Regions from separate parts of the Jeotgalibacillus sp. 10bf12 genome, predicted to be linked through region 1. Evidence: riboswitches for the same ligand, from Rfam matches in the RefSeq annotation. Region 1 holds a riboswitch; the other holds the start of a gene.
The links. A riboswitch is a leader RNA that binds a small molecule or an ion and turns the genes downstream of it on or off. The one in region 1 is predicted to bind S-adenosylmethionine.
Positions count from the first base shown of each region.

Region 1 (7,067 bases):
AGCCGAACACGATACCAATCAGCGCCCCGCCAATTGCAACATATAAAAACTCTCCCATAAATGATAAGAACGAAAAGCTTTCATGCCCCTGATGAATCGACAGAAGGGTCGCAAAAATGACATAACTTGTCCCATCATTAATCAGCGACTCTCCTTCCACAATATCGCCTACCTTCTCATTATCAAGAGACTTATGTAGAATCGACGTGACTGAAACAGGATCGGTTGGCGTAAGAACAGCTGCTATCAATAATGCTTCAGTGAAATCAAGGGGCACAAAAAGCTCTGCTATCAAATAAATGACCCCACCGAGCCCGAGCACCGTCAACACCAGTCCAACCGTACTCAGAATGGAGATCGCCCAGCTGTTTGTCTTTAGCGCACCAACTGAAAACTTGTATGCTGAAATAAAGAGTAACGCTGGCAGTATCATTTCATAAAGGGCTTTTTCAGACAGCTCAATTCCCCCAAAAAAGGGTACAAAGTAAAGCAGCATTCCGATTCCCACTAAAACAGGCGGCCTTGGGAATACCTGCGTGAGCTTATCAATTGTAAAGACGATATAGCCGATCAATAATAGAACGACAATCTGAACCGGCTCCATCCGCCCCACCTCCTTATCTCATGACTGCTCCACCTGAAATTTTGACTGATTCACCAATGATATTTTCTGCAGCATCAGACAGTAAAAACAAAATGGTTCTCGCTACTTCATCGGGCTGCGTGATACGCCCGGACGGCAGTCCTTCTTCAACGATTTTCAGCTGCTCTTCAAATGAACGACCGGCCTTTTTGCCTTTTTTACGGATTGCATTACGTCCCATCTCTGTATCGACAAATCCCGGGCATACTGCATTTACCCTGATTCCGTGTTCTGCTGCCTCATGTGCAAATGCCTGCGTAAATGCAATGATGGCGAATTTGGATGCGGCATACGCAGTATTACCGTGCGTGGCTCTAAGACCGGAGAGAGACGATACATTCACGACTGAACCGGCTTTTGATTCCTTCATTTCAGGGTAGACAAGCTGCGTGAGTGCGACTGTTGAAAAGTAGTTCAGCTCCATCACCTTCCGCATATCCTCTTCAGACAGTTCTTCAACTGTATCCCCGCCTGAAATGCCGGCTGAATTTACAAGTCTGGTAACCGGTCCTGCATGTTCTTTAGCTTTTTGGAGCAGTCTCTCTCTGTCTTCAGATTCGTTCAGGTCTGCTGAGACAATCAGCAGTTTCGCTTCGATTCCTGCTTCCTGGCATTCTTTTTTCAGGTCACCCAGTTTATCTTCATTACGCCCGGCAGCCGTGACTGAGGCACCTGCCTTCAACGCTTCTTTGACTGTGTGCCAGCCGATCCCTCCAGTTGCGCCTGTTACTAAAATATGCTGATCCTTCATTCCATCCTGTGAAAAAATCATTGGTCATCCTCCTAAAAAGTATTTAGAAGTCTTTACCACTGATTTTTGCGGACAAACAAAAACTGCACCTGATTTAAAGGTGCAGTAGCATTTTTTATACCTGCAGCGTCTGGTATGCGCCGACTTTATCGAGTGCCTGGCGCAGGTCTGCGAGCAGGTCTTCAGTATCTTCAAGACCTACTGACAGGCGCAGGAGGCCTGATGTGATCCCGCGTGATTCACGCTCTGACTGCGGCATTGCAGCGTGGCTCATGGTTGCCGGATAGGACAGGATCGACTCCACAGCACCGAGACTGACTGCAAACACAGGGATTTTCATTGCTTCAACAAGTACACCTGCACTCTTTTTGTCAGGTAACCTGAAAGACAGCACAGCTCCCGCTCCGGTCGATTGTCTCTGGTGGATATGGTAGCCCGCATGAAATGAAAAACCTGGATAGAACACTTCATCAATCAGCGGGTGGTGGTGAAGATATTGCGCAATTTCCCTTGCAGAATCGGATGATTGCTTGAGTCTAACGCTGAGTGTTTTTAATCCACGCAGCAGTAACCAGCTATCCTGAACGCCCAGTATTGAGCCGAATGAATTCTGGATAAACTTCAGCCGGGCAGCGATCTCTTCATCTTTTACAGCAGCAAGCCCTGCCACGACATCACTGTGACCTGACAGAAACTTTGTTGCACTGTGCAGGACGACATCCGCGCCAAGATCAAGCGGCTTCTGGTATAGCGGCGTCATAAACGTGTTATCCACGAACGTCAGACACCCATGTGCCTTTGCCACTTTTGCCACGCCTTCAATGTCCGTGATATTGAGCGTCGGATTGGACGGCGTCTCCACATAGATGACTTTTGTATTTGGCTGAACGTTACGCGCTGTTTCATCAAGGTCGGTCATATCAATAAACGAGTGATCGATATTAAAGCGCGTCAGCACTTCTGTAATCATTCTGTATGTCCCGCCGTAGACATCCTTTGAAACCAGCACATGATCGCCTGCAGACAGCAGCATGAATGCAGAAGAGATCGCAGCCATACCTGATGCAAAAGCAAATCCTGCGTGACCATTTTCAAGATCAGCAATCGTATCTTCCAGTGCACCGCGTGTCGGGTTTCCTGAACGGCTGTAATCGTAAGGACCGAATTCATCAATCGACTGCTGATGGTAAGTCGAGGAATAGTGTAAGGGTACATTCACAGCCCCTGTCTGCTTGTCGATATATGAGGGCTGATGCAATAGTTTTGTATCAAAATGATGTGTCATACTTGATCTCCTCCTTTTCCGGCTGCTTCAAGCGCCTGTTTCAGATCAGTGATTAAGTCGTCAGGCTGTTCAATACCAACAGAGAAACGCAGTAACCTGCTGCAGATCCCTTTATCTTCACGCTCTGCTTCAGGAATATCTGCATGGGTCTGGGTGGCAGGATACGTAATAAAACTTTCAACACCACCAAGACTTTCAGCAAATGAAATGACATTGATTGATCTTAGAAATGAATCAATCCACTCCGCTTGTTCCAGCCTGAATGAAACCATCCCGCCGATTCCCGGGTAAATGACGTCTGTGACCTGCGGCTGCGTTTCAAGGAATGCTGCAACTGCAGCAGCATTCGTCTGGTGACGGTCCATCCTGAGCGCAAGTGTCTTCATTCCACGGATTAACAGCCATGAGTCCATTGGCGACAGAACCGCTCCCGCTCCGTTATGAATCGCAAAAAGCTTTTCACAAATCGACTCACCTTTAGCGGCAACCAGACCTGCCAGCACGTCATTGTGCCCACCAAGATATTTTGTTGCACTGTGAATGACAATATCTGCCCCGAGTTCAATCGGCCGCTGAAGGTAAGGTGTTAAAAAGGTATTGTCTACAATCAGATGAATATCTTTTTCATGAGCAAAATCTGCAACCTGTCTGATATCTGTTATTTTCATCAGCGGGTTTGTCGGCGTCTCCACGAAGACTGCCTTTACCCGCTCCGTACAGGCATGCTGGAGATCATCAGAATTATTTGTATCAACATACACAAACTCTATGCCGTAATGCTCGCTGTAATGATCAAATAAGCGGTAAGTGCCTCCATATAAGTCATCAGAGGCAAGAATCTTATCTCCCGGTTTATACAAAGACAGCACCAGTTGAACAGCGGCCATCCCTGAGCTTGTTGCAAAGCCCTGGTCTGCTCCTTCAAGTGCTGCAATGCCTTCTTCAAGGATGGCTCTTGTTGGATTTTTCGTTCTCGTATAGTCATAGCCGGTCGACTGACCGAGTCCTTCATGCCGGTATGCAGTTGATAAATAGATGGGCGGGTTTACAGTTCCAGTCGATTCTTCACTTCTGTTTCCAAGCTGAGCCAGGATGGTTTGAATTGATGTCATATCATGCAGCTCCTTCAAAATCGTTCTGTATATACAGGAAAAGACCTTCTGATAAGAGAAGGTCTTGGAATACGCTCTTCTTATCTTCAGGCTGATCACCTGCTGGAATTAGCACCGTGCACTGCCGGTTGCTGAAGTTTCAAAGGGCCAGTCCCTCCACTTCTCTTGATAAGTTATGGAATTGTCTGAAAATAATAGTTGTTGTATAGCCTACATCATATTGAATAAATGTGCAAGATTTTTCAGGAAATATTTTGGAAAGTTAGTTAATGTACAACTGTGGCGCGGGTGGGGTGTAGATGTGACAGGAGTTTCCGGGAATCTGGACCGGGCTTCTCAGTCACTGAACTGACATTTCCCGGATCTGATCTAACTTTATAGTCAAGATAAAAACCGCACGCTGGTGTCAGGCAGCGTGCGGCTAAGGGAGGGGGCGTCGCTTTCTTGTGCGCCTTCTGTGTAAAAAGCCGGTGCGAAACGACTGTTTACAGGCATTTATAATAAGTGCGACGTTTTATTTTTTAATTGAGAATGAATCTCATTCTTATTGTATACACAATTCAAATCTTTGTCCAGTGTTTAATCAATCTTTTTTTCACCATGGACGTCTAAAAACTTTTCAAGAATTGGTTGAAAGCGGTTATGACTTTGTTCCACGTAGCCTGGATCCGCTCTCGGTCCTTCCATATCGACCGTCTTATCGCGTTTTTCAATCTCCTGATCATCATGGTCAATCAGGTTTTGAATGCCTTCAACCGTCATTTCAGGATGGAATTGAAATGCGAGAATATGATCTGTATAAAACCCCTGAACCGGTGTGATCTCAGATTTTCCAACCGGCTTTGTTCCTTTTGACAGATCGTAAATATCACTGTGCCAGTGGAACATAGGGATATTCAGCTGACCTATGTCAAAGTCTTCAAGAAAAGAAGTATGCCAATTCAGCTCCGCCCAGCCCATTTCATATTTCGGCAAAGATGATACTTCAGTTCCGAGGATATGAGCAATCATTTGCGATCCAAGACAGATGCCAATGATTTTTCGTTTTTCATTGATCGCTTTTTCAATATAATCAACTTCTTTTTGCATCCAGTCCGTTTCAGGGAGTTCCTGTACGCTGTTTGGACCTCCTAAAACAACCAGCACATCATTATCCTTCAGGACAGGATAATCATCCGGTTTTTTTGCATCAATATAATGAAGCTCACAGCCCCAGACTTTCACCCATTCTTCCAGGTAACCTGCGTTGTCATACCAGATATGCTGCAGACAAATGAATCTCATATTACATTCCTCTTCCCCATGACCTTAGTCATTAATTATTCGATGAACTTGCTGATGCAGCAGCTCCGGCTGACATCGCAGCAAGTACTGCAGCCTGCTGAGCCTGCAGGATCGATTCGATTGTTGATGCAAGACCGACATCCAGCACATTATTTTCCTGAACTTTCTTTTGCAGAACAAACCGCACGGCTGTCATAAAGCACAGGTCTTTATGCCATTTAAAACTTTTAATACTGATCAGCTGATCATAGGTTGCCTTTACTTCATTGAGCAGTGCTGAAGGTGTTCCGGCGAGGGCCAGTACACCGACAATCGGCAAGTGATTCCCGCGCAGCTTGATCTTATTTGTCTTAAGGTCATCCAGCCAAGTGACTGTATTTTGTACGAGCAGTTGTCTGTTATCCTGGCGCCCGTATGTAAGGATCTGTGATAAGAACTGACGGTTATTTCCTTTCGCCAGTACAATATGCAGCTGATCATAGTAATAAGCCATATCGTCAAGCAGTTCTTCTTCTTCCCCCTCTTCTTCAGCCAGAAGCACAGATAGCGGGTAATCTTCATGAGATGTTAAGAAGAAGTGCTGTTTTTTCATTCCGCTGTACATGCTTTTCGCACGTTTTACATGTTCGTCTATCTCTTCTTCCGATACAGAATCGAGCGATACATATAAAGCGTAGGCTGCAATGTAAGCATGGGGACTTCTTGAAAAACCTGATTCTATCAATTTTTCATAGACGAGCATCATGTCATCAAACGATTTTTTCGGCTCATCAAAATTTGATACAAGCAGTCCTGTCAGCATCAGTCTCAGATCTGCTGACTGAATATAAGAAAACTGGCTGGATTCTTTCTTAATTATTTCATTCAAAGAGATCAGTCTGCTCAATTCAAACGGCTTTTCAGCAGTTGTAAGTTGCCCCGCCAGCATCATCAGAGACGTACTATTCACACGCCACCGGTATTTCTTTCTGAGCTGTTCATACATTGTGAGATATTTTTCGATTTGTTCATTTGTGTCCATACAAATCACCCTTTTGACTTATTCTGTCCTTTTTTCATCTTACCTGCCCAAGAAAGGCTTCGAGCTGCGATGAGTCCTGAATCGCCTGGTTGCACTCTTTACTGTCATAACAGATATACTGTCCGTAGGATCTTAAACCTTCGGATTCCCTCGGTCTATTCTGAATGCTGGTCATCGCCACATCACCGTAGCGGTTGCATAGACTGCAGATGCCTTTACGCGCCGAGATCACATACCTGCCCTGAACGCCTGTTAATTCACCGTTCCGCACATAGACAAAATACTGCTTACTTTGCCCAATATCTTTCCATCCGAGATAGGTCAGCGCTCTGAAATCAAATGATTCAAGGTTCGGGACCTGAAGCTTTTTCACCTTTGGAAAAAGTCCACGCAAATCAGCGGGCGTCACTTCCGGGAATGATTTTCTGTAAGGTGTCAGGTCCATCAGGAATTTTGTCCGTTCTTCTTCTGTATCAAGTGAGGCAACACCTGAAATCAGCTGCTCCTGATCCTGTGTTAACTGATCAAACACGTCATATACCTTCGCTTCTGCCGCTTCCTTCACAGCAGTTTTCACACCTTCATCCGATGTCACATTCGCCTGCCTCTGCATCCCGATAATCTGAGATTTTATCACGTTAAATTGTTCATTAGAGATAAATTGCTCCATTTGAAAAGCCCCTTTACTTCAATTGAACTTATACTTTATATACTGGATCCATATTGAAAATGTTTCACGATTCACTTACTTCTTTATGCATATACCCCATTTCGGACAATTTGACTCATTCTTTACGTACTGGCATATTCTTCTTTTAGTATGTACACTTGGGACAAACGATATGAAAAGGATTGAAGCATAATGAGATTTGGCGTAACAGGAACGAACTGGATTACAGATACTTTTATTGAAGCTGCAATGGCAGCAGAAGGGGCTGAGATCACGGCCGTCTGCTCACGAAAAAACGAAA
Region 1 covers NZ_CP200276.1:1,400,739-1,407,805, reverse strand. The annotation lists gene DH10bf12_RS07360 (cation:proton antiporter) at 1-604, opposite strand, end outside; gene DH10bf12_RS07355 (SDR family NAD(P)-dependent oxidoreductase) at 618-1,415, opposite strand; gene metC (cystathionine beta-lyase) at 1,510-2,679, opposite strand; gene DH10bf12_RS07345 (methionine biosynthesis PLP-dependent protein) at 2,676-3,791, opposite strand; SAM riboswitch class I at 3,869-3,966, opposite strand; gene DH10bf12_RS07340 (type 1 glutamine amidotransferase) at 4,371-5,075, opposite strand; gene DH10bf12_RS07335 (DUF4003 family protein) at 5,107-6,096, opposite strand; gene DH10bf12_RS07330 (FusB/FusC family EF-G-binding protein) at 6,131-6,766, opposite strand; gene DH10bf12_RS07325 (Gfo/Idh/MocA family protein) at 6,959-7,067, shown strand, end outside.

Region 2 (7,067 bases), 1.7 Mb from region 1:
CCGTTATAAGCTTGGCGTAGGTACAGTGGGAGCTTCTAAGCGTGCGCTTGAGCTTGCTGTAAAATATACAAACGAGCGTAAGCAGTTCAATACTCCGATCTCAAGCTTCAACCTGACGAAGGAAAAGCTTGCGACAATGGGTGCGAAGCTTTATGCAACAGAGAGCTCAGTATACCGTACAGTAGGTCTGTTTGAAGATCGTATGAGCCAGCTGTCTGATGAAGAAATCAAGGACGGTAAAGAAGTAGCGAAATCAATCGCTGAATATGCAATTGAGTGTTCATTAAATAAAGTATTTGGCACTGAATCACTTGATTATATTGCGGATGAAGCAGTTCAGCTTCACGGCGGTTATGGCTTTATGCAGGAGTACGAAGTAGAGCGTATCTACCGCGACTCACGTATCAACCGTATCTTTGAAGGAACAAACGAAATTAACCGCTTATTGGTTCCAGGAACATACCTTCGTAAAGCTATGAAGGGAGAACTGCCATTACTTCAAAAAGCACAGGCGCTTCAGGAAGAACTGATGAGCATGATGCCTGAAGAAATCAGCGATGAGCCGCTAAAGCAGGAAGAGTATCTTGTGAAAAATGCGAAGAAGATTGGTCTGCTGGCTGCAGGTCTTGCTGCACAGAAGTACGGCAAAGCGCTTGAAGCAGAACAGGAAGTTCTAGTGAATATTGCTGATATCGTATCACTTGCATACGCAATGGAGTCTTCACTTCTTCGTACACAGAAGGCTGTTGAAAAGTCCGGTCTTGAAAAGAACCAGCAGAAGGTTCTTTATACACAGATCTTCTGTCAGGAAGCGTTCAATGAGATCGAACAGCACGCAAAGGAAACACTGATTGCTGCTGAAAGCGGAGATTCACTTCGCATGATGCTTTCTGCACTTCGCAAGTTCACGCGTTTCACACCAGTGAACCTGATTCCGGTAAAGCGTGAAGCGGCTGCGAAGCTGATTGATGCTGAGAAATTTGTAGTATGATTTTAACTTTATAAACCGCTAATGATTTACGTGGCGACTGCGCTTTCCGCGTCCCCCTCTAACCTGTAGCTGGTTGATGAAATAAACGATTAATACCGATCAAATAGTGAGAAACCGCCTATACAACTAGGCGGTTTTTCTTATGGAAAGCATCTTTAATTGACTTCCACTGAATAAATCCTTACGATTTGTTTAAACTTTTAAACATATAGACATAAGGAGAGTGGTTGGATGAATGTTTTAATTACGGGTGCATCCGGTGGGATTGGGAAAGAGCTTGCGAAGCTTTATGCGGAGAAGGGGCATACGCTGATTCTTGCTGCAAGAAGTGTAGATAAGCTGAATGAATTGGCAAATGAACTGGCAGAGAAATATACGATCGAAACGCATGTTTTTCAAAGTGACTTATCAAAAGCCGGAGCTGCTCAAACCTTATTTGATCAGGTGCAGTCACAGAAACTGACAGTCGATATTCTGATTAATAACGCAGGCGTCGGCCTATTTGGGGAATTCCATCAGACTGATCTGCAAAAAGAACAGGAAATGATTCAGCTGAATATTACTTCACTAACTGAACTGACAAAGTTGTTTGGCCGTGAGATGGTGAATGCGAAGTCAGGAAAAATTCTGAATGTCGCTTCAACAGCTGCGTTTTTCCCTGGACCGTTAATGGCGGTGTATTATGCATCTAAAGCATATGTGAAATCATTTACTGAAGCACTCGATAATGAATGGGCTGAGCATGGCGTGCAGGTGTCAGGATTGTATCCAGGACCTACAAGTACAGGGTGCAAAGACACAGCAGAATTGAATGATTCAAAGCTATTTAACAATGGCACGATGAAACCGCAGGCGGTAGCGAAAATCACGTTTATCGAATTTATGAATGGTAAAAAGCAGATTATACCTGGAGGCATGAACAAACTTCAGTCCAGAGCGAGCCGTCTGATCTCCAGGTCAGCTGCAGCAAGCATCGTTAGAAAGACACAGGAAAGAGAGTAGTGAGGTGACATAAATGGGGGAGCAGGCAGAAAAAGCATTTCGGGACTGTATTCCATTATTTCAGGCATTGAGTGATCCTTATCGTCAGGATATTGTATTAATGCTCTCAGATACAGACTCAATGACAGTGAATGAATTAACAGATAGACTTCCGCTTTCCCGTCCTGCTGTTTCTCATCATTTGAAAATTCTGCGTGAACAGGGTATTTTAAAAATGAAACAGCATGGAACGCAGCGCAATTACTCTCTTGCTCTTGAGGGAGCGCTGGAAACGTTAAAGCATCTGATTATTACCGTGGAAGACCGGTGTTATTAACAAGGAGGAATGAACATGACGATTACTTTTTACACTTACCCAAAATGTGGCACGTGCCGTAAAGCGAAAAAATGGCTGGATCAAAATGAGGTGTCATACGAAGAAATTCATTTAATCGATTCACCTCCTTCAAAAGAAGAACTTTCTGAGCTACATAAGAAAAGCGGGCTTGAGCTGAAGAAGTTTTTCAATACAAGCGGTGTAAAGTATCGCGAGCTTGGTTTAAAAGATAAGCTTGCCGACATGTCAGATGAGGAAAAGCTTGAACTGCTTGCTTCAGACGGCAAACTGATCAAGCGTCCGCTGACGACTGACGGCAATCAGGTAACAGTTGGATTTAAAGAACCGGAATTTGAAGAAAAATGGCAGGGTTAATCAGAAACAATTCTTGTTTTCGGGCACCTGTTATGCCAATATGAAGTAGTATAGAAATCATTCATATGCGGAGGGAAAACACATGAGTTCACCAAAAGAATTACGTTATTCAGAAGAACACGAATGGGTAAAAGTTGAAGACGGTAAAGCACGAATCGGTATTACTGAATTCGCACAGTCAGAGCTTGGCGATATCGTATTTGTTGAGCTTCCGGAAGTAGGCGACGAGCTGCAGGCAGACGAGCCATTTGGCAGCGTTGAGTCTGTTAAAACAGTGTCAGAACTTTACGCACCAGTCAGCGGTAAAGTCGTTGAGGTGAACGAAGACCTTGAAGACAGCCCTGAATACGTTAACGAATCTCCATATGAAAAAGCATGGATGGTCGTAGTTGAACTTTCTGATGACTCAGAAGTTGACGCACTGATGGATGCTGAAGCATATGACAAAATGACAGACGAAGACTAATTGATGTGCCGTTCACCTGGTTGGGTGGGCGGTTTTTTTATGAAACCGGCTCACTGCGCGCCAGGCGGACGCTTTCCGCGGGGACGGCGCTGAGCCTCCTCGGCTTTGCCTGCGGGGTCTCACCTGTCCGTCACATCCCGCTGGAGTCGCCGCCTTCTGCTCCGTTCACCTCATCCTGTCTATGTGAAATATAAACGGTATCTAATTTTTCAGTTATTAGTTTATGGGGAAAGAATCCATATTTGCGCAGCAGGTGATTGGAGCGTAAGGGGCTCGTCAGGAAGGGACAGGTGAGGCTTATGGTGAAGCCTGCTGGTTCACCGCCCGGCCGTGAAGTCCCCCTGAAGCGGAAAACACCTGCCACTATATAGCAACACTAACTTCAAGAGATTTTCACCCATCTCATTTACTTGCATTTCTCAACAGTACAGGCGACAATTAAATCAGCAGCATACCATGTTAGAAAGCCGTGCGATCCTTAGGTGAAGGTGTGATGGGAAATGCAGTGCAAAAAGGTTATTATTGTTGAGGGTAAGTCTGATAAGCGTAAGGTTCAGCCGATTATCAGAGAGCCGGTTGATATTATTTGTACAAATGGCACAATCAGCCTGACGAAAATGGATGAGCTGATTGATGAGTTGTATGAAAAAGATGTCTATGTGCTTGTGGATGCGGATGATGCAGGTGAGAAGCTGCGAAAACAGTTTAAAAGAGAGATGCCTGAAGCGGATCATCTTTATATCGACAAAGCCTATCGTGAGGTTGCAACAGCTCCTGAGCAGCATCTGGCTGTTATTTTAGCCGGTGCAAATATTGATATTTACACTGAGTTTTTAGAAAAAAGGATGAATCTTTAATGATAAAAGAATGGACAATAGAAGCGCTGGACCAGCGTTTGCAGGAAAAAAAGCAGTCAGCGATGTATTTATACACGCCAATGTGCGGGACGTGTAAGCTTGCGGGGAAAATGCTTGAAGTGACAGCCGCTGCGATTCAGGATACTGAGGTCGGAAAAGCAGATCTAAACTATGTTGAACCGCTTGCTGAGCGTTATCAGATTGAAAGTGTCCCATGCCTGCTGTTATTTAAAGATGGTCAGATGGTGCAGAAAATCTATAAGTTTGAATCAGTGCCAACGATCTTTGAGGCATTCAGAGAACTGTCCGGACAGCCGGCAAATCAGTAAATGTGCAATTTTGAAAAAAATTCGTTGACAGTAAATTTAAGAACATGATACGATTTGTCTCGTACTCTTAATGAATCTTAACTGAATACGCGTAACTCTTATCAAGAGCGGCGGAGGGAAGTGCCCTATGAAGCCCGGCAACCGACAGTTTACTGGAAAGGTGCCAAGTCACACAGGTTTATACCTGGTAGATGAGAGAAAGCCGTTTAATTTTTGACGCCTTTCTGCTCATCACGCAGAGAGGCGTTTTTTATATATAACAGGACTATTTGAAGGCAGTATTTTAATTTCCTGCTTTAACGGGATAATAAGTTAATTTACGAAAGTGGGTGATGGTATGATAACCATCTCAGATGTAAAAAAAGTATTTAAAACAAAAAGCGGTTCACTGACTGCAGTTGACAAAGTTAACCTGAACATTCACGAAGGCGAAATCTTTGGCGTCATTGGATACAGTGGTGCCGGTAAAAGTACATTAATCCGTATGCTGAACGGTCTTGAACAGCCGTCAGAAGGTAAGGTTGATATAAATGGTAAGCTGATTTCCTCTATCAAAGGAGGAGACTTGCGGAAAGCAAGACAAAAAATCAGTATGATTTTCCAGCATTTCAATCTTCTATGGTCAAGGTCTGTAAGAGAAAATATTTCTTTTCCGCTTGAAATAGCAGGTGTTCCTAAACAGGAACGATTAAAAAGAGTGGATGAGTTAATCGAACTTGTAGGACTTGATGGCCGTGGAGATGCCTATCCTTCTCAACTGAGTGGCGGTCAAAAGCAGAGAGTCGGGATTGCACGGGCACTTGCGAATGACCCTGAAGTACTGCTTTGTGATGAAGCAACATCGGCGCTTGACCCTCAGACGACCGATTCAATTCTTGAACTGCTGGTGGATATTAATAAGCGCCTCGGTCTGACAATCGTGCTGATCACACATGAAATGCACGTCATCAGAAAAATCTGCCACCGTGTTGCTGTGATGGAAGGCGGTAAAGTAGTTGAACTTGGAGATGTCCTTGACGTATTTAAGCAGCCGAAAGAAAACATCACAAAACGTTTCGTTCAGCAGGTAACAGAACCTGAAGAAACAAAAGATACGATTGAGCATCTGCTGAAAGAGTACCAGGACGGCAAAGTGATCAAGCTGACTTTTGTAGGTGAATCAGCTGAGCAGCCGGTCGTTACAAATCTGATCCGTTCATTCGAGCTGCAGGTCAATATTCTGCAGGGGAAAATTTCGCAGACGCAAAACGGCGCATACGGCTCATTGTTTATTCATTTACACGGGCAGCCGGATGAGTTAGCGCGAGCGATTGAATTTCTAGAAGCGGCAAGTGTCGGAGTGGAGGTGATCACACATGATTGAGCAGATTTTTCCGAACGTTGAGTGGCCGGTCATGTGGGAGGCGACCTACGAAACGATTTATATGACAGTCATTTCAGTCATCATTACATTTATCTTAGGACTGGCACTCGGGTTGCTTTTATTTCTTACTTCAAAAGGAAACTTACTGGAAAATAAAATCGCTTATGGCATTACGACAGCACTCGTTAATATATTCAGGTCAATTCCATTTATTATCCTGATTATTCTGCTCATCCCATTTACTCGTTTTCTGCTTGGGACGATCAGGGGAGCAGATGCAGCCTTGCCGGCATTGATAATTGGTGCCGCACCATTCTACGCACGTATGGTTGAGATTGCATTGCGTGAGATTGATAAGGGCGTCATTGAAGCGGCAAGATCAATGGGAGCCAAAATCAGTACGATTATTTTTAAAGTATTAATTCCGGAATCAATGCCAGCTCTCATCTCAGGTATTACCGTTACAGCCATTGCGCTGGTCGGTTATACAGCGATGGCAGGTGTCATCGGAGCAGGCGGACTTGGTAACCTTGCATTCCTTGACGGATTCCAGCGAAGCAGGGATGACGTAGTGCTCGCAGCAACCATCATTATCTTAGCAATCGTCTTCATCATTCAATTCTTTGGAGACTTCTTCACCAACAAACTGGATAAACGCTAATTTAGCTTATTATAAAAACACACTAAGGGAGAGAATCACACATGAAAAAATTCGTAGCAGGAACATTCGCAGTAACAAGTATTTTTGCATTAGCCGCTTGCGGTTCAGATAACGCAGAGGAAGGTATCGGCTCAAGTGAAGATGGTGAGCCGGTTGAACTGAGAGTCGGCGCATCTAACGTACCACACGCTGTAATCCTTGAGCAGGCACAGCCTTTACTTGAAGAAGAAGGCGTAGACCTTCAGATCGAAACGTATCAGGACTACATTCTTCCTAACCAGGATCTTGATTCAGGTGAAATTGATGCAAACTACTTCCAGCACGTACCTTACCTTGAGTCACAAATTGCAGAACATGATTATGACTTTGCAAATGCTGGCGGCATTCACATTGAGCCAATCGGCGTATATTCTCAGGATTATGCATCACTTGATGAGCTTCCGGATGGTGCTGAAATTCTAATGAGTAATTCTGTAGCTGATCACGGCCGTATTCTTACTATGCTTGAAGCACAGGGTCTGATCACACTGGATCCTGAAGTTGAAAAAACAGCAGCAGAAGTATCTGATATTGTAGAAAACCCTAAAAACCTTCAGTTCGAAGCGGATTATGAAGCAGCACTTCTTGTACAGCTTTATGAAAATGGAGAAGGTGACGCAGTTCTAATCAACTCTAACTATGCAATTGATGCAGGAATCAACCCGCTT
Region 2 covers NZ_CP200276.1:3,197,790-3,204,856, reverse strand. The annotation lists gene DH10bf12_RS16750 (acyl-CoA dehydrogenase family protein) at 1-991, shown strand, start outside; gene DH10bf12_RS16745 (SDR family NAD(P)-dependent oxidoreductase) at 1,223-1,993, shown strand; gene DH10bf12_RS16740 (ArsR/SmtB family transcription factor) at 2,007-2,309, shown strand; gene DH10bf12_RS16735 (arsenate reductase family protein) at 2,325-2,684, shown strand; gene gcvH (glycine cleavage system protein GcvH) at 2,767-3,150, shown strand; gene DH10bf12_RS16725 (toprim domain-containing protein) at 3,651-4,007, shown strand; gene DH10bf12_RS16720 (thioredoxin family protein) at 4,007-4,336, shown strand; SAM riboswitch class I at 4,432-4,534, shown strand; gene DH10bf12_RS16715 (methionine ABC transporter ATP-binding protein) at 4,674-5,699, shown strand; gene DH10bf12_RS16710 (methionine ABC transporter permease) at 5,692-6,360, shown strand; gene DH10bf12_RS16705 (MetQ/NlpA family ABC transporter substrate-binding protein) at 6,402-7,067, shown strand, end outside.
Region 2: linked by a shared signal. The riboswitch ahead of DH10bf12_RS16715 (methionine ABC transporter ATP-binding protein) and the one ahead of DH10bf12_RS07345 (methionine biosynthesis PLP-dependent protein) in region 1 are both predicted to bind S-adenosylmethionine.